Regions from separate parts of the Pseudoalteromonas sp. NS-SX12 genome, predicted to be linked through region 2. Evidence: predicted binding sites of a transcription regulator. Region 2 holds the regulator's gene; each other region holds the start of a gene.
The links. Region 2 encodes MetJ, which represses methionine synthesis genes. Its sites were predicted from a motif close to TAGACGTCTAGACGTCTA; they were not measured.
Positions count from the first base shown of each region.

Region 1: a site for MetJ is predicted at 4,252-4,269, ahead of AC2IOM_RS07395 (homoserine O-succinyltransferase). Genes of this name have one in related genera too.
Region 3: a site for MetJ is predicted at 4,437-4,454, ahead of metK (methionine adenosyltransferase). Genes of this name have one in related genera too.

Region 1 is NZ_CM170634.1:1,576,051-1,582,427, reverse strand. Features, by position in the region: gene metH (methionine synthase) at 1-2,172, opposite strand, end outside; gene AC2IOM_RS07400 (homocysteine S-methyltransferase family protein) at 2,181-3,236, opposite strand; gene AC2IOM_RS07395 (homoserine O-succinyltransferase) at 3,226-4,173, opposite strand; gene AC2IOM_RS07390 (hypothetical protein) at 4,498-4,815, shown strand; gene AC2IOM_RS07385 (hypothetical protein) at 4,805-5,059, shown strand; gene AC2IOM_RS07380 (PepSY-associated TM helix domain-containing protein) at 5,062-6,377, shown strand, end outside.
Region 2 is NZ_CM170634.1:1,297,478-1,303,854, forward strand. Features, by position in the region: gene priA (primosomal protein N') at 1-1,708, opposite strand, end outside; gene rpmE (50S ribosomal protein L31) at 1,920-2,135, shown strand; gene AC2IOM_RS06150 (malic enzyme-like NAD(P)-binding protein) at 2,534-3,775, shown strand; gene metJ (met regulon transcriptional regulator MetJ) at 3,820-4,143, opposite strand; gene metB (cystathionine gamma-synthase) at 4,334-5,554, shown strand; gene metL (bifunctional aspartate kinase/homoserine dehydrogenase II) at 5,563-6,377, shown strand, end outside.
Region 3 is NZ_CM170634.1:374,366-380,742, reverse strand. Features, by position in the region: gene AC2IOM_RS01860 (CYTH and CHAD domain-containing protein) at 1-401, shown strand, start outside; gene AC2IOM_RS01855 (START domain-containing protein) at 403-1,005, shown strand; gene AC2IOM_RS01850 (hypothetical protein) at 1,479-2,030, opposite strand; gene AC2IOM_RS01845 (hypothetical protein) at 2,079-3,032, opposite strand; gene metK (methionine adenosyltransferase) at 3,144-4,331, opposite strand; gene tkt (transketolase) at 4,669-6,377, shown strand, end outside.

The DNA of each region.
Region 1 (6,377 bases), 280 kb from region 2:
TACATCCGCTAAATCGTCTTCCTCTAACCCGCCTGTTACTGCAAAAGCGCCAAAGTAATCTGGTGTGCCTTTTGGCGCGATATAATCAGCTAAACAGTAATTCGGGAAATCTTTTTTCTCGGTTTGCTGACGTAACTGGCAACTTGTCACAAGTACTTCAGTGCGCGATTCATCGGTGTAGATTTCAATATCATCTTCAACACGGTTAGCTGGGAAGATACCCATTACACCTAACGGTTGCAGCTTGTTTGATGACGCTAAATCATCGAGCATCTCGTTAGCATCTTTAAACAGCTGCTTTGCCTCTTCGCCAACAATTTCATCTTCTAAAATGCGCGGGTATTTACCAGCAAGCGACCAGGTCATAAAAAATGGCGTCCAGTCGATATACTCACGCAGTGTCTCAATTGAGACATCTTTAAACTCGGTCACACCAAGTTTTTTTGGCACAGGTGGCGTGTAATTTACAAAATCAATGGGTGCGCTATTCGCGCGAGCTGCGGCAAGTGTAACTGGTTTTGAGCGTGGGCGTTTGCGCGCTTGCTGCTCACGCACTTTTTCATACTCTGCAGTCGTTTTTGCTAAAAACTCAGGCTTTTGCGTTTTGCTTAACAAGCTTGACGCCACACCAACCGCACGCGAAGCGTTATTAACATACACCACACCTTTGTCATATTCAGGTTCAATTTTAACCGCCGTATGCGCTTTTGATGTAGTTGCACCGCCAATTAATAACGGAATATCAAACCCTTGGCGTGTCATTTCTTTTGCCACATGCACCATTTCATCAAGCGATGGCGTAATCAGGCCAGAAAGACCAATAATATCGACTTTTTCTTCAATGGCGGTACGTAAAATAGTTTCTGCAGGTACCATTACCCCAAGGTCGATCACTTCATAGTTATTACATTGCAGTACAACACCCACAATGTTTTTACCAATGTCGTGCACATCGCCTTTAACGGTAGCCATTAGGATTTTACCGTTGGTTGCACCCTCTTCTTTTTCCGCTTCAATATAAGGGTCGAGGTAGGCAACTGCGCGCTTCATTACACGCGCCGATTTAACTACTTGTGGTAAGAACATTTTACCAGCACCAAACAGGTCGCCTACTACGTTCATACCGTCCATTAATGGACCTTCAATTACTTGAATTGGTTTATCAGCTTGCTGGCGTGCCTCTTCGGTATCTTCATCAATAAATTCGGTAATACCTTTAACAAGAGCATGCTCTAAACGTTTAGCAACAGGCCAGCTGCGCCATTCTAAATCTTCTTTTTTTGCTTCAACGCCTTGCCCTGAGTATTTAGGCGCAAGTTCAACTAAGCGCTCGCCGGCTTCAGGGTCGGTATTTAATACTACGTCTTCAACTGCATCTCGTAGCTCTTTTGGAATATCATCATAAACCGCAAGCTGACCGGCATTTACGATACCCATGTCCATACCCGCTTTAATCGCGTGATATAAAAACACTGAGTGAATGGCTTCACGCACCGGGTTATTACCACGGAATGAGAAAGATACGTTTGAGACACCGCCCGACACTTTACAGTGCGGTAAGTTTTGTTTAATGCGGCGCGTACCTTCAATAAACTCAACGGCGTAGTTGTCGTGCTCTTCAATACCCGTAGCTACCGCAAAAATATTCGGGTCAAAAATAATGTCTTCCGGCGGAAAACCTAATTGCTCTACTAGAATACGGTACGAACGCTGACAGATTTCAAACTTACGGTCGGCCGTTTCGGCTTGCCCTGTTTCATCAAACGCCATCACAACGGCAGCTGCACCAAAACGCTTAATGATTTTAGCTTGCTTTATAAACGGCTCTTCACCTTCTTTAAGTGAAATTGAGTTAACGATTGCCTTACCTTGAATGCATTTTAAGCCTGCTTCAATTACATCCCACTTCGATGAGTCGACCATAATGGGTACACGAGAGATATCTGGCTCTGACGCAATTAGATTTAAAAAGCGAACCATTGCCGCTTTTGAGTCCAACATGGCTTCATCCATGTTGATATCAATAATTTGCGCGCCGTTTTCTACTTGTTCACGGGCAACCTCGAGTGCGGTTTCGTAATCTTCTTCTAGGATTAAACGTTTAAAACGGGCTGAACCCGTAACATTGGTACGTTCACCAACATTGGTAAATACTGCTGTACTGCTTGTCATGTTTGCTCCTAGTTTAAATTACAGGCTTCAAGGCCAGCTAAGCGCATGCGCACTTCAATTTCAGGTAATTGGCGCGGTGCTACATTTTTTGTGCCTTGATACATCGCATTAATATGCTCAGGCGTGGTGCCACAACAGCCACCAACAATATTGATAAAGCCCGACTCTGCCCAATCAATAATTTCTTTTGCCATTTCGTCCGCTTCTAAATCGTATTCACCAAATTCGTTCGGTAGGCCTGCGTTGGGGTGAACCGATACAAAGGTTTCACACACACGCGATAACTCTTCTACATATTGGCGTAGTAAATCTGGCCCAAGGGCACAGTTAAGGCCAATTGAAATAGGCTTAATATGACGAATAGAATTGTAGAATGCCTCGGTTGTTTGGCCCGATAAAGTTCGGCCCGATGCATCAGTAATGGTGCCTGAAATCATTACGGGTAAAGTAACGCCTGCGCGCTCGAATGCTTCTTCTACTGCAAAAGCCGCTGCTTTTGAATTAAGCGTATCGAAAATAGTCTCAATCAGAATTAAATCCGCACCACCTTCAATCAATGCCAACGTTGATTCAATGTAAGCTTCAACAAGGGCATCAAAGGTAACGTTTCTAAAGCCTGGATCGTTTACATCTGGTGAAATAGAACAGGTTTTTGACGTTGGACCAAGCACACCTGCAACATAACGCGGTTTAGTTGGGTCTTGTGCTTCAAATTCATCACACACTTTACGCGCCAGTTTTGCCGATTCAAGATTGATTTCACGGCTTAAGCTTGCCATTTCATAATCTTCCATTGAAATGGTAGTCGCGTTAAAGGTATTGGTTTCAATAATATCAGCGCCTGCCGCAAGGTATTCACGATGAATTTGTTCAATTATCTGTGGCTGGGTTAAACTAAGTAAGTCATTATTGCCCTTAACTAACACATGCCAATTTGCAAAGCGTTCACCGCGGTAATCTTCTTCTTCCAGTTTGTATTTCTGGATCATGGTACCCATTGCACCATCAAGAATATGAATACGCGCTTTTAATGCAGCGCTTAGCTGCTGTGATTTATTCGGCATAGTTGTTAGTCCTTACGTCTTGGCTGACTAAATTAATATCGTATGGCGTGGTTTGATAAACGTAGTAGTTTAACCAATTTGAAAATAATAAAAAGGCGTGGCTCTGCCAAGTTTTACTTGGCTTGGCGCTGGCATCATCATTGGGAAAATAATTATTTGGCTTAGGCGCATTCTGATCTTTTTCTAGGTCGCGTAAATACTCTTTTTTCAAAGTATCTGCATCGTATTCTGGGTGACCAGTTAAATACACCTGCGAACCGGATTTATTCTTAATTAAAAACGCACCGACCTCTGGCGATCCGGCAATGACTTCAAGCTGGCTGTGGTTTGCAATATCAGCTTCATTAATATGACCATAGCGCGAATGTGGCACTAAGAATTCATCGTCAAAACCGCGTGTTAGCGCTGCGTGTTCAAAATAGCGTTGATGTTTAAACACGCCACAGAGCTTTTTCGCTTTAAGTTTTCGCTTTAATCCATAGTGATGAAATAGCCCTGCATGAGCGGCCCAGCACGAAAATAAGGTAGAAGTAACATGTTGCTCAGCCCAGTCGAAAATCTCTTTCAACTCTTGCCAATAAGCAACATCGCTATATTCAAGGTGTGCCAAAGGCGCGCCAGTCACAATCATGGCATCGTAGTTTTCGTTTTTAACTTCTGAGAAATACTTATAGAACATATCAAGATGTTGCTCAGAGGTATTTTTGCTACGGTGAGTATCTAAACGCAGTAACTCCACATTTACCTGCAGCGGCGAATTAGCCAGCAAACGAATAAACTGTACTTCAGTCTCAACCTTATTAGGCATCAGGTTTAAAATGGCTAATCGCATCGGGCGGATCTCTTGTGTTTGCGCACGGCTTTGTGGCATTACAAACACATTTTCTTGCCTTAATGTATTAATGGCGGGCAATTGATCGCGCACTGTGATTGGCATCATTTAATCCTTATTACTATGGTAAATTGGGTTTAACCTGACGCTAATTATGAACGGATAGCCGGAAATATCAAGCTCTAGATGTTTAGATGTCTATTTAAAATTTACGTAAAAAATACACCAACCGTACTTCTACCAACAAACCCGCCTCGCATTTCATAATCAGTGCTTTGTAAAAGTCATTATTACACCCTCATCGCTTAAACCAACTTTTGAGCAATACAGTTGATTTTAATAATTTTTTACATTTTTCGAATAACAAATGTTGCGACAAATAAAAAACACCATTAGGATCGAATAAAAATCAATATCATTTGCATTACAATGAGCTTTTTAGCAATTATCCCAATCTGGCTTGGATGCCTAGCCTGTTACTTAGGCAGTGAAAAACAACTACTGCTCAGTAAACCAATGAATAAATCTATTGCTAATTTTTTATTAGTTATTGGTTATGTTATTGGTGTTGCCATTTTCTCGCTGTCTTTTGCGCTTGCATCTTCGTTATTGGCGGCCTTTGTCACATTAATGCTTGCGCTGGTAAGCCACACAATTTTAAGCACTTATACAACAAGCATTTGGCGTTTCAATACACCCGTTGTGGTATCGCTATTAGTTTTAACGGGGGTGAGCTATGTGGCCTAAAACGTTGATTGGCTTCTTTTTTGGTCTTTTACTATCCATTTCTATCGTGCTCAATTTAAATTTGATTTTGCCATTAGCAGAAGACGTTAGGCTTATTTCAGGGCTAATGTTGGCATTCCCAATTTGGGCGGGCGTATTGGTGTGGAGTTACGCATTCGAAAAAGCACGCAAAGCTGCCAAAAACATTAGCCTTGTTCTTATCCCCTCTTGCTTACTCAACGTTATTCTTTTGATGAGTCAATAATAATGAATAATAAAACTCTAAAATCATTAACTAACGCACATGCATGGATTGGTCTTGTTATTTCCATCGTGTTATTTATTGTATTTTTTGCCGGTTCAATTAGCTTATTTCGCGAAAACATTGTGGCATGGGAAAAACTACCAATACATGCAAATCAAACTGTATCCACAGATTCTCAAAATGTTAGTTACGATAACGCTATCGCAACCATTAGTAAGCAATATGATGTATATGTCGACCACAGGTTTTATTTATTACCGCCAACTGAACATTCACCGTACATAGAAGCGTACTTTGCAAAAAATATTGAAGGTACCGACCCAAAAACAGGAGAAGATCATAGCGATGTGCATATTATGCTGGATGCACAGAGCGGCGAAATTATTGGCAATGCCGATACGGTGGATTTTGGTAATTTTGTTTACCAGCTTCATTACAACTTAGGCCTTGGCCGCATTGGTTTGTATTTTGTCGGGATCATTACCCTGTTCTTTTTTGTTGCGGTGCTTAGCGGGTTACTTATTCATTGGCGCAAGCTTTTCAAAAATTTCTTTCAATACCGTAAAGATAGCAATAAAGACAAATGGTTAGACGCGCATAATATTATCGGCACCATGGGACTGCCGTTTCATGTGATGTATGCCTTCACCGGATTAGTTTTTAATTTAGTGATTGTCTACCAAATTTCTTATGCCCTTGTGTTGTACCAAGGCGACCAACAAAAGTTACTCGCGGCAGCAGGATTTAACGAACCCCATATTGATATCATCGACAACAAAATGACGATGAACGGCATCGACAGATTGCGTGCAATGGCAGAAAAAGACATGGATAACGCAATCATTGACCGCATTATGATTGAGCACTTTGGCGATGAAAGCGCCGTCGCGATTTTTACAGGGCAAAAGCAAGACAGATTTGCCACCGAAACCGCAGTACATTACCAACTAAGTAATCAACAACAAATTTATCTTACTAAAGACAACTACGATAATGCCGTGCGCAGTGGCTTAGGTGTAATTGCCCGTTTGCACTTTGGCGATTTTGCTGGCTACGGTTTGCGGTTAGCTTTCTTTTTGCTCGGCTTAGCAACCTGTTATGTAATTTTAACCGGCAATTTAATGTGGCTAGAAAAACGCGCAAAACAGCGTAATCAAAGTCAGCGCTCACTTAATTTTGTCACGCGAATGACAAGCGGTGGCTTTATTGGCTTTATCTTTGCCATTGCTGTGGGCTTTAGTGCCGCGCGCATTATACCAATTGAGATAACAACGCGTGCAGAGATTATTGAAAACAGTGTATTTTCGGCATTTTTGCT
Region 2 (6,377 bases):
GGTGCTCTGTAGCGCGAAAATCGTAAGAGTAGAGTCCGCTATCTACATCCATAATGACGACTAGCGACACTTCACTAAAATGATGTCCTTTAGCGAGCATTTGGGTGCCAATTAAAATGCGCGGTTCGCCTTTGTTTATGTCGTGCAGTGCGCTTTCTAAACTGCCTTTTTTACGGGTTGAATCGCGGTCAACTCGGGTGATTGGGGTGTCTGGAAAGCTTTCAGCTAAAAACTCAGCAACTTGTTCTGTACCTTGTCCTGCGGGGATAATTTGCGTACTACCGCAATTTGGACATTGTGTTGGCACATGCTCTTGCGCTCCGCAATGATGGCAAATTAAATTGCGAATATGTTTGTGATAGGTGGCATTGGCGCTACAGCGTTGGCATTGACTTAGCCAGCCACATTCGTGGCAAATAAGACTAGGCGAAAAACCTCTACGATTTAAAAACACCATAACTTGCTTACCTTTAGTAAGCTCTTTTTTGATGTAATCAAGCGTTGCAAGTGCAAGACCAGACTGCTGATGCTGCCCTCGCATATCAAGTAGCACATACTGATTATCGCTTTGTGTTTGTGCTCGCTCAGTTAATGTAAGCAGTTGGTACTTATTATTTGTGGCATTATGAATCGTTTCGAGCGACGGCGTTGCACTACCCAAGATTAATGGAATCGCTAGTTTAGCAGCACGAAAGCATGCCAAATCACGGGCGTGGTAGCGCAGTGAATCTTGCTGTTTAAATGACAAGTCGTGCTCTTCATCAACAATAATCATCGCAAGTTTGGCAAATGGTAAAAACACACTAGAGCGGGTGCCAATTACAATGGCAGCGCTTTGAGTTTGTGCTGCACGCCAAGTTGATAGGCGTTCATTATCCGTCATTGCGGAGTGCCAAAGCATAATAGGCACATTAGGGAAGCGCCTACGAAAGCGGTTAACGGTTTGTGGCGTTAAGCCAATTTCGGGTACCAGCACTAACGCTTGTTTACCTTGTTGCAATGGCTTTTCCAGAGCTTGCAGATAAACTTCTGTTTTTCCGCTGCCAGTTACACCTTCAAGCAAATAGCAGGTATAGCCTGTAGCTTGATTAATTGCTGCAAGTGCAATGGCTTGTTCACGCTTAAGCTTGGGTTTATCGCCGATTGCGAGAGGTTTTGATTGCCAATCACGATTGTATTCAACCGTTTTTTCAATAATCTCTTTTTCCAGCAGTGATTTAACGGTTGCACTACTAAAGCCGAGCGCACTCAATTCGGTAACTGGCGTACTGCCCGAATCAACTAAATGCTCGATTAGTTGGCGCTGTTTTTTACCATTCACTGATGCATTTTCATCGATTAGTTTAATGATAGGCACCGCAGACTTATCAACTGCTTCGCCTTTATTTAACAAAGTTGGTAGTGCAACTTGGTAGCACTCGCCAAGTGGGTTTTGATAATAATGACTCGCAAATTCGATAAGGCTGATCATGTGGCGATCAATAATCGCGTTGTTATCAATTAAACGTGAAATAGGTTTTAGTTTATCGAGAAATTCACTATTTGATTTTAACGCAACAACAATGCCGACAAGTTGCTGACGGCCAAACTGAACTGCAACACGACAACCTACCGCAATATTAGTTTGAAACTGAGGTTCAACGAGGTAATCAAAGTTACGGTAAAGCGGTACATTTAAGGCAATTTCTGCAACAACAGGCGTAGTCATTCAACTTTTATTTTTAGAGCGTATTTGTGGAAATTAAATCATGGCATTGTGTTTGCGGCTAGTGTTAAACAAAATTTATCTGAAGATGGTTAAAGATCTTGCTATTGGCATGTTAGTTGGCTAGAATTCGCGCCCTATATATTTTTGTTTAACAACGTATGGTGCCAGACTTCGGGTTTGGAGAGCGATGCGGCCTAATTAGAGGTTTACTATGAAAGAAGGTATCCACCCTAAGTACGAAGCAATCAATGCTACTTGTTCTTGTGGTAACAAATTCGAAACGCGTTCAACTCTTTGTAAAGACATCCACTTAGATGTTTGTTCAGAGTGTCACCCGTTCTACACTGGTAAGCAAAAAGTGCTTGATACAGGTGGTCGTGTTGATCGCTTCAACAAGCGTTTTGGCGCGCTTTCAAGCAAAAAATAAGAGCTATTTTAGTTCTTTCAAAAAAGCACCTAAGGGTGCTTTTTTTGTATCTAAAATTTAATATGAATTTTTGTCATGTTATATGGTTTTTCTATGTCTTTTTATTCTAAATAGATGGCTATATACTGGATTATAGATAGCTTCAATATTCATTATTTTTACTATCTGTTGGCAAAATAGTATCTGTCGAGTGTAAAAAATAGATGGTTGTGAATCTGGTCGGATCTGAATTAACTTCAATCTGGTAATGATTTAGCAGAAAATATCCACAAGCCTATTGTTGTAAATTCAACTATGGTCTTAGGTTAAGATATAACCGCATTTAACTTCTATTTACTCTAAATGCCGTACTATTAAACCAGTATCTCTCACTTTTAACATCGTAGGATAAGGCACGCATGTCTGACATAAGAGAAAAAGCGCTACAATACCATTCTGAACCCGTTCCTGGAAAAATCAGCATCGAATTAACCAAACCAGCAGAGACAGTTAATGATCTTGCATTAGCTTATAGTCCTGGTGTTGCTGAGCCAGTTCGTGAGATCGCAGCAGATCCGAACAATGCATATAAATATACTGCAAAGGGTAATATGGTCGCTGTTATCTCAAACGGTACTGCAATTTTAGGTTTAGGTAATTTAGGGCCGCTTGCATCAAAACCTGTTATGGAAGGTAAGGCGTTATTATTTAAGCGTTTTGCTGGTTTAGATTCAATTGATATTGAAGTTAAGCACCGTACTACTGAAGACTTTATTAATACTGTAGAAAATATTGCAGATACTTTTGGTGGTATTAACCTGGAAGATATTAAAGCGCCAGAGTGTTTTGAAATTGAAAAAGCGCTTATTGAACGTTGTAGTGTGCCAGTATTTCATGATGACCAACATGGTACCGCGATTGTAACTGCGGCGGGCATGCTGAATGCGTTAGAGATCCAAGGTAAAAAGTTAAAAGATGCATTAATTGTATGTTTAGGTGCAGGTGCAGCAGCAATTGCATGTATGGAGCTGTTAATTAAATGTGGTGCACAACGTGAGCACATTTATATGCTTGATAGAAAAGGGGTTATTCATACGCGTCGTGATGACCTAAATGAATACAAAATGTTGTTTGCGAATAATACAGATAAGCGCACCTTACAAGATGTTATTGAAGAAGCAGACGTATTTGTGGGTGTTTCAGGTCCTGACTTATTGGCTCCTGAAGATCTAAAATTAATGGCAGATAAGCCTGTGGTATTTGCGTGTTCTAACCCTGATCCTGAAATTAAACCGGAAGTGGCGAATGCTGCGCGCAATGATTTAATTATGGCTACAGGTCGTTCAGATTACCCTAACCAAGTTAACAATGTATTGTGTTTCCCATTTATTTTCCGCGGTGCGCTTGATGTGCGCGCAACAGCGATTAATGACGAAATGAAAATTGCGGCGGTAAATGCGATTCGCGAAATTGCTAAAGAGCCAGTACCGCAAGAGGTATTGTCAGCGTCTGGTGAATCAAGCCTTGAATTTGGTAAAGATTACATCATTCCTAAGCCAATGGACCCGCGTTTGCTTCCGCGAGTAGCACGTGCGGTTGCAGAAGCTGCGGTTGAGTCAGGCGTTGCGCAGATTGAAATGCCAGAAAACTACATGCTTTAACTTGGTTAAAAGCAAAAAAACCTCAGCAATTGCTGAGGTTTTTTTTATTCATCTTCAAGCTCTGGAACCGGTAAGCCGCGTTCAGCAAGAATTTCTTTTACCCTTTGCGGAATATGCTCAGGGTTATCTTTTCTCAGATCTTCATCGTCAGGCAATGGCTGACCTGTAAACGCATGCAAAAATGCTTCACACAGTAGTTCGCTATTGGTTGCATGACGTAAGTTATTTACTTGTCTACGAGTGCGCTCGTCTGTCAGTACTTTCAATACGTTAAGTGGGATAGATACGGTAATTTTTTTCACTTGTTCTGATTTTTTACCGTGTTCTGCATATGGGTGAATATATTCACCGTTCCATTCAGTTGCCATAAAGTGTACTAGCCTATATCTGTTACGATTTAATTTTGACGATAGCCTGTATATTAAGAGGCAAAATTTTATCGTTTTAAAATATATAGTCAAATATCATTTATTTGGCTATATAGACGTGTAAAAGTTTTGACTTCCATTACTTACTGGTTTAACCTTTTAGACGTCTAAACATCCAAGTGGCAGAGTTATGAAGCAGAACAAACAAACAACCCTTGCTGTTCGCAATGGCATTACCGCAGATAAGCATCATGGTGCGGTTGTTCCACCATTATATTTATCGACGACTTATTCGTTCGCCGATTTTGATAAAAAGCGTGATTATGATTACGGCCGTAGCGGCAATCCTAATCGCGATATTTTGGCTGATACGCTTGCTAAGCTAGAAGGCGGTGAAAAGGGGATTGTAACTGCAACAGGTATGGCTGCTGTTCACTTATGCACACAAATCTTAACACCAGAAGATACTATTTTAATTCCTCATGATTGCTATGGCGGCAGTTACCGTTTATTCACGAGCCTTGAAAAACGCGGTTTATTAAAGGTAGCGGTTGTCGACTTTACACAAGCGTCTTGCTATGAGCAGATTAAAGCAATTAAACCTAAGCTAGTGTGGATTGAAACGCCAAGTAACCCAGTTTTACGTTTAACTGATATTGCCAACGTAGTGGAAGTTTCTCACTCGGTAGGGGCGTTAGTGGGAGCTGACAACACGTTTTTATCTCCAGCATTGCAAAACCCAATTTCATTTGGTGTAGATATTGTTATCCACTCAACCACAAAATACATCAATGGCCACTCAGATGTTGTTGGTGGCGTGGTTATCACACGCACCGCGGAGTTAGGCGAAGAGCTCGCTTGGTGGGCAAATAATATTGGCATTACAGGTGCGCCATTTGATGCGTATTTAACGCTGCGTGGTATTCGTACTTTAAATGTGCGTATTAAACAGCACCAAGAAAATGCATTTGCTATCGCACGCTATTTAGAAACCTGTGAGCATGTAGAGAAAGTTTATTACCCAGGTCTTGAAAGTCATCCACAACATGATTTAGCAAAAGCACAGCAAAAAGGTTTTGGTGGCATGGTGAGCTTTAGTATTAAAGGCACAATTGAAGATACGGCTAAATTTTTAACCAGTGTAGAACAGTTTAGCCTCGCTGAATCACTTGGTGGTGTAGAGAGCTTAATTTGTCACCCAGCTACCATGACACACGCCGGCATGGCGCCTGAAGCACGAATTAAAGCAGGCGTTAACGATACGTTAATTCGTATTTCTGTTGGTATTGAAGATGTTGAAGATTTAATCGCAGATCTTGAACAAGCATTCGCAAAAACAATTAACAAAGATGTCGCTGCTGGTGGAGAAAAAAGCACTCAATGCTGCGCTGCACGACCTGCATTGTGGTGATTATTTAAATGACAAAACAAGTATATAAATTTGGTGGGTCAAGCCTAAGCAGTGCCAAGCGCTACCATGCAGTTGCCAATATTTGTCAGCAACTAGCGTATGGCGATGCCATTGTTGTATCTGCTGCAGGTAAAACGACCGACACGCTTGTGCGCTTGTGGTCGTGTTATCACAATCAAGATCATAAAGGTGTTGGTGAGGTAATTGCGTTACTAAAAGATCACCAATGCGCACTGGTTTCTGAATTATTAGGTGATAAAAGTGAAGTGTATGCTCACTTTATTGACGATATTAATGCAATCTCTCAACGTGCTGGCTGTGCAGAGTTAGAGCAGGCGTGGTTGCTTGCTCACGGTGAGCTGTGGTCTGCCCGATTACTTGCGCATTATTTAAATAAGCAAGGGGTTGCTGCGACTCACTTTGATAGCCGCAAGCTATTTGTTGTTGCACAAAATAATCTTAAGCATCAAGAAAATACTGCACGCTGCCAGGCATTAAAGAGCGACCAACTTAATGTGGTGACGGGATTTATCGCAAGTGACGAAGTGGGTAACACGGTGACGCTGGGCCGAAATGGTAGCGATTACAGTGCGACTTTGCTTGGTAAATATATTAATGCCAGCAGTGTTACAATTTGGACAGATACTCAAGGCGTTTACAGTACCGATCCACGTAAAGTAGAGAAGGCGGTTAAATACAATAAAATTAGCCAGCAGCAAGCACAACAATTAGCGCGATTGGGTAACCCTGTATTGCACGCTAAAACCCTGACACCATTAAAAGACAGCGATATTAAATTAGTCGTTCGTAGTAGCTACGATAG
Region 3 (6,377 bases), 920 kb from region 2:
AAATTGTTGCTGCTGGTACGCCTGTAAAAGATATTGCGGCACGTCTTTTTGAAAACGATTGGCAAGAAATGCAGCATTTATTACCACATGATGTGGTGAGCGCTGAAAGCTACATCGCAAAACGTCAAAAATTACACCGTAATTTACTCAGCGGTTGTTGCTTAGGGCAGCTTTTTGAAGGACCGCTACGTGATGAATTTAGAGGCCCTTGGCTTGATATTATTCATGGTATGGATGAATTAGCGACATACGACTATTTAAAACAGTTGTGTGAAACGCAACAAGAACCCGAACAATTCACCAGTATTTTGGGTTGGTTAAAACAAAAAAATGATGGTTTGCTCGCAGCAATGGAACATAGCCGTCTTGCAAGTCAAAAATTGGAGCCTTACTGGCAATAATATGCGCACTATGCTGTTGCTGCTACTTTTTTGTACTCCGCTGAGTGCATTAGAGTGGCAGCAAGTAAAAATTAAACAAGGAATTGAAGTTTATCAGCAAAAACTGCCCGATGGACTTTTAAAGTTAAAAGCCTACACAGTGACTAGCGGATGCTTAGCAGCGTTTGAAGCACTTTTACTTGATACAGACAATGCTGATAAGTGGTTAAGCAATGTGGACAGTGTCGAAGTGCTAAAATCACCATCACAAAACGAGCATATCGTTTACACTCAATTTAATGCGCCATGGCCGATTAAAAATCGTGATATGGTGACTTACTCACGTATTTTTAGAACGTCAAATACACAAATGCAAATTGGCATTCAAGCGGCTAACAACGAATACGCAAAGCGTGATGGTTTCATTCGCATTGAGCATGTAGCTGCCAGTTGGGTAATTACTCAGCGAGACGCAGATACGATTTCTGTTGAGTATCAAGCGATTGCAGATCCCGCAGGAAAAATTCCACATTGGTTAGGTAATTCTGTCGCAAAATCTAACGTATTTAGCACCTTCAAAAAGATGAAAGCGCGCTTGAAGCTTTACCCTTGTAGTGCCATTTGACTAGGGTCTGCCCACCTTTACTGTTCTATTTTTGTTCTCTTTGAGCGTGCTTTTATCGCGGCGCTCGATGTGTGGCCTAGCAATCTAAGCGAATATCGAGCAAAGCTTCCGCGTCATGCTCACTCCCCTTACCTACATCCATATAGGCAACAATGACAAAAGTACGCTCAAAACAACCGTTCGGCAACGCTTGATTGGGTTTTCTACTGTGTTATCGGCTGACTCACATAGAATAACTATGCCACGCATCCTCTGCCTTGTATAAAGCCCAATCAAACTGCTGCAAAAACGAACTTGAAAGGTCAACAGACCCTAGGTTATTTCGCGATATGCATATTGACTGAACCATTAGCCTCTTGTGATTGGCTAGTAGCAAATTTATGTTTGGTAACAAACTCTGATAATTTATGTTGGAACAGGTGTATTGATTCGAAACCATCGGCATACTGATAGTTAATTTGGCAAATACTTTCTCAGCAATCAATCGTTTTTAGTTGCACAAATTCAATAAAATCATGTGTGGTAAAAAAATCTTGAAACACCGCTTCTGTCGTTTCGGCCCAATGTTCGTCACGGGTTTGTTGCTCAAACTTAGTTGCTAAATTAAGGGTGTCTACGCCATCACTGAGCAGTAATTCAAGTTGTTGTTGCATTTGTTGCTCGAGCTCCGCGACCTTGTCGCGCAACATGGTTTCAGCATGTTCGCTTACCTCTTTAATCAGCTGTTCATGTTTTTGTGTAGCATGTGTTAATTCACTTTCTAACCTTTCAACTTCAGCAACCAGCTCAGATTTAGTCAGCGCTGTTAGTGAGTGTTGTATTGATTTGTGCTGTGTGGATAGGGTTTCCGTTAACGGTTTTTTGATGTTATTAAAGCTTGATTCTAGCGGCTCAGATAATGTGTGGTCAGAGCTATCAGATGGTTGTTCTTTACTAATTAATTGACTATCTGAAGGCATTAATGTCGAAATAAGTGCGACGCTAAGGGCGCCAAGCACAAATGCAATTACATGTCCTTTGTTCATATTAAATCCTATGTTTTTATCAAATAGCGTTTGCTGAAGCTGAGTTACTTAGCTAATCATACCACCCGCTAGCGGGTAATGTCCGACGTGATGTGTTGCGAGCTCTGAAAAACCAAGTACATTGGCTGTTTGTTTTTTATCGCTATTATCGCTATTAAAGATAATTACATCTGCACTCATTAGCGGGCGCGACGGGTGGTCTTCTAGCACTTTATAAACAACATAATCTTGTGAGTCGATGGCTATCAGTTTCAGTGTATAGGTAAGTTTGGTTTGTGGGTTGGTCACATGGGATACCAATGATAGCTCATTTGGCGTGTGTTCAAACTCGACCACCAATAGTTTTTCGGTAAAATTAATCGCTAATTGATTTGTAGTGACTTTTCGTTTTGCTACTTGGTTAATTTTACTAATTGTGCCATTTATCGAATGCTCTGCAAGTGTGAGGATAACGTGCGTATTTTCCTCGATGACCGCAGGGATGACTTGGTCGTTAAAAATGGCAATTTTAAGTTGGCTTGATGCCAAGTTTTCGTCTTCTAATACTCGGATCATCGCTTTTTCTCCATTTTCGCTGAGGCTCAAATAACCAAATTCGAAGGTTTTCATGCGTGCGAAAGTAGGGGCGGTAACGATAAAGGTTTTAGTTATTTGAGTGTCTTTCCAATAATTAAATAAAGATGACTGGGCGAGGGCGATATCGGATTGTTCTGATTTTGTTTGGATTTCATCAAGGTGTGTTAAAAACTGCTTACGCTGCCATGTATTAATGCCCGCAAAATGCATTGCTATTAAATAAGTAATAAATAAACCGCCCTTTAAAAGCAAAGGCGATAGTTGTTGCACACTTGGTAGGTTTATTACAACCAGAGAAACCAACACCAAAACATGTGTAATATAAACAATTGCCGGAGTTGTTAAGTAAGGTTTGGCAAGGCGTACAATTCTTTGTTGGTTAGTATTGTTTGCTATTTCAGGGTAATGCTTGATTGAAAGGTACATAACTTCACCGTGTAGTTTCTTTATCACTTGCTAGAGCGGTTATCATAGCAACTTACTGAATTTTAGGCATAAAAAAAGCGCCAATGGCGCTTTTTCTCAATCAGACGGTTATTATAAACCAGCAGCGGCGCGAAGTGCGTCTGCTTTGTCTGTTTTTTCCCAGCTAAATGCTGTGAATGTATCTTCGCCTACCGTCATTTCGAACGGTTCACGACCGAAGTGACCGTATGCTGCAGTCATTTGGTACATTGGGTGAAGTAGGTCAAGCATCTTAGTAATACCGTAAGGACGTAAGTCGAAGTGCTCACGTACTAGCTCTACTAATTTCTCTTCAGAGATTTTGCCTGTGCCGAATGTATCAACTGTGATTGACGTTGGCTCAGCAACACCAATAGCGTAAGAAACTTGGATTTCACACTTATCAGCAAGGCCAGCTGCAACAATGTTCTTAGCAACATAGCGACCCGCGTATGCCGCAGAGCGGTCAACTTTTGATGGATCTTTACCAGAGAAAGCACCACCACCGTGACGCGCCATACCACCGTAAGTATCTACGATGATTTTACGACCTGTAAGACCACAGTCACCAACAGGGCCACCGATTACGAAACGACCAGTTGGGTTAATGAAGTATTTAGTGTCTTCAGTTAAAAGCTCAGCAGGTAGCGTGTGCTTAATAATGTTTTCCATTACAGCATCTACTAGTGCGTCTTGCTCGATGTCTGGGTTGTGCTGAGTAGATAGTACAACCGCATCAATTGCAACAGGCTTACCGTCTTCATATACGAAGGTTACCTGAGATTTTGCATCAGGACGTAACCAAGGAAGAATACCTGACTTACGTGCTTGTGCTTGACGCTCTACAAGTAGGTGCGAGTAATAAAGTGGCGCAGGCATTAATGTTGGTGTTTCGTTAGTTGCGTAACCGAACATTAAACCTTGGTCACCAGCGCCTTGCTCTTCAGGCTTAGTACGGTCAACACCTTGTGCGATTTCAGGTGATTGTTGACCAATAAGGTTCATGATGCCACATGTGTCACCGTCAAAACCTACGTCAGATGATGTGTAACCGATATCTGTGATTACTTTACGTGTGATTGACTCAAGGTCTACCCACGCATCTGTTGAAATTTCACCAGAGATAATTGCAACACCTGTTTTAACCATTGTTTCACAGGCAACACGCGCATGCTTATCTTGTGTGATAATTGCGTCTAAAACCGCATCAGAAATTTGGTCAGCGATTTTATCCGGATGACCCTCAGATACTGACTCAGAAGTAAATAAAGTTCTTGCCATGGTATTTCTACTCACTCACAAAAAATGCGCGTTGCCACAAGGATTTGCGCAGGTTCAATTAAATGGTCGAGTATTCTACCGAATAACGACGCTGCAAACAACAACTTTACGCCTAGACGTCTAAAAAAAATTAAAAGTGAAATTTCTTCACCGTTACTAGGCTGTTTTGTGCATAAAGAAGCTAGATTATAGTCGGTTTTCCATTGCTCCGCGTGTGCTTATAGGTAAGAATAGAGCTGCGTGGGTACATTGACCAATAAGTACTTCCTATTGCCAGTGCTTATTGGCCAATGTATCCAAATTATGACAGCAAACAAATAATGAGGTAGGAAAATCCATGCCGTCACGTAAAGAACTAGCAAATGCTATTCGCGTTCTATCTATGGACGCTGTGCAACAGGCCAAGTCTGGCCACCCAGGTGCCCCTATGGGTATGGCAGACATTGCTGAAGTGCTATGGCGCGACTATTTAAACCATAATCCAGCAAACCCTGATTGGGCTGATCGCGACCGATTTATTCTGTCAAACGGTCACGGCTCAATGCTAATTTATTCTTTACTGCATTTATCTGGCTATGATCTTCCAATTGAGGAAATTAAAAACTTCCGTCAAATGCACTCTAAAACACCGGGTCACCCTGAATACGGTTATGCACCGGGTGTTGAAACAACGACAGGCCCATTAGGCCAAGGTATTACGAACGCGGTTGGTATGGCTGTTGCTGAAAAAGCACTTGCGCACCAGTTTAACCGCGAAGGTCACGATATTGTTGATCACTTTACTTACTGTTTCCTAGGTGATGGTTGCCTTATGGAAGGTATTTCACACGAAGCGTGTTCACTAGCAGGTACATTAGGCCTTGGTAAGCTAGTTGCGTTTTGGGATGACAACGGTATTTCAATCGACGGTGAAGTAGAAGGTTGGTTTACTGACGATACGGCAGCACGTTTTGAATCTTACGGTTGGCATGTTGTGCGGAATGTAGATGGTCACGATAGCGAAGCCATTCGCGCGGCAATTGATGAAGCACGTGCAGAAACGGGCAAACCAACATTGATCTGTTGTAAAACAGTAATCGGTTACGGTTCACCAAACAAATCAGGTAGCCACGACTGTCACGGTGCACCATTAGGTGATGCTGAAATTGCAGCTGCACGTGAATTTTTAAACTGGGAGCATGATGCTTTCGATATTCCAGCTGATATTTATGCTGATTGGAATGCAGTTGAAGCGGGTACCGCAAAAGAAGCGTCTTGGGCTGAAAAATTTGATGCGTATAAAGCAGCTTTCCCTGAACTAGCGGCAGAGTTTGAACGTCGTCAAAAAGGTGAATTACCAGCTGATTGGGCTGAGAAGTCACAAGCCTATATTGAAGGCCTACAGGCAAACCCTGAAAACCCAGCGACACGTAAAGCATCACAAAATGCACTTAATGCGTTTGGCCCTATGTTACCTGAGTTTATGGGTGGTTCTGCTGACCTTGCAGGTTCAAACCTGACACTTTGGGAAGGTTCAAAAGGCTTAACAGCAAATGACGCATCAGGTAACTACATCTTCTACGGTGTACGTGAATTTGGTATGTCGGCAATTATGAATGGTATTGCGCTGCATAAAGGCTTTATTCCTTACGGTGCGACGTTCTTAATGTTTATGGAATACGCGCGTAACGCAGTACGTATGGCGGCGCTTATGAAGCAGCCTTCAATCTTTGTGTATACGCACGATTCAATCGGTTTAGGAGAAGATGGTCCTACGCACCAACCAGTTGAACAGCTAGCAAGCATGCGTTTAACGCCTAACTTAGTTAACTGGCGCCCATGTGACCAAGTTGAGTCTGCAATTGCATGGCAAGATGCTATTGAGCGTAAAGATGGCCCAACATCACTTGTATTTACACGTCAGGGCTTACAACAACAAGCGCGTACAGCTGAGCAATTAGCGAATGTACGTAAAGGTGGTTACGTATTAAGCTGTGATGGTGAGCCTGAGATTATTCTTATTGCAACAGGTTCTGAAGTTGAGCTTTCAATGCAAGCAGCAGCTGA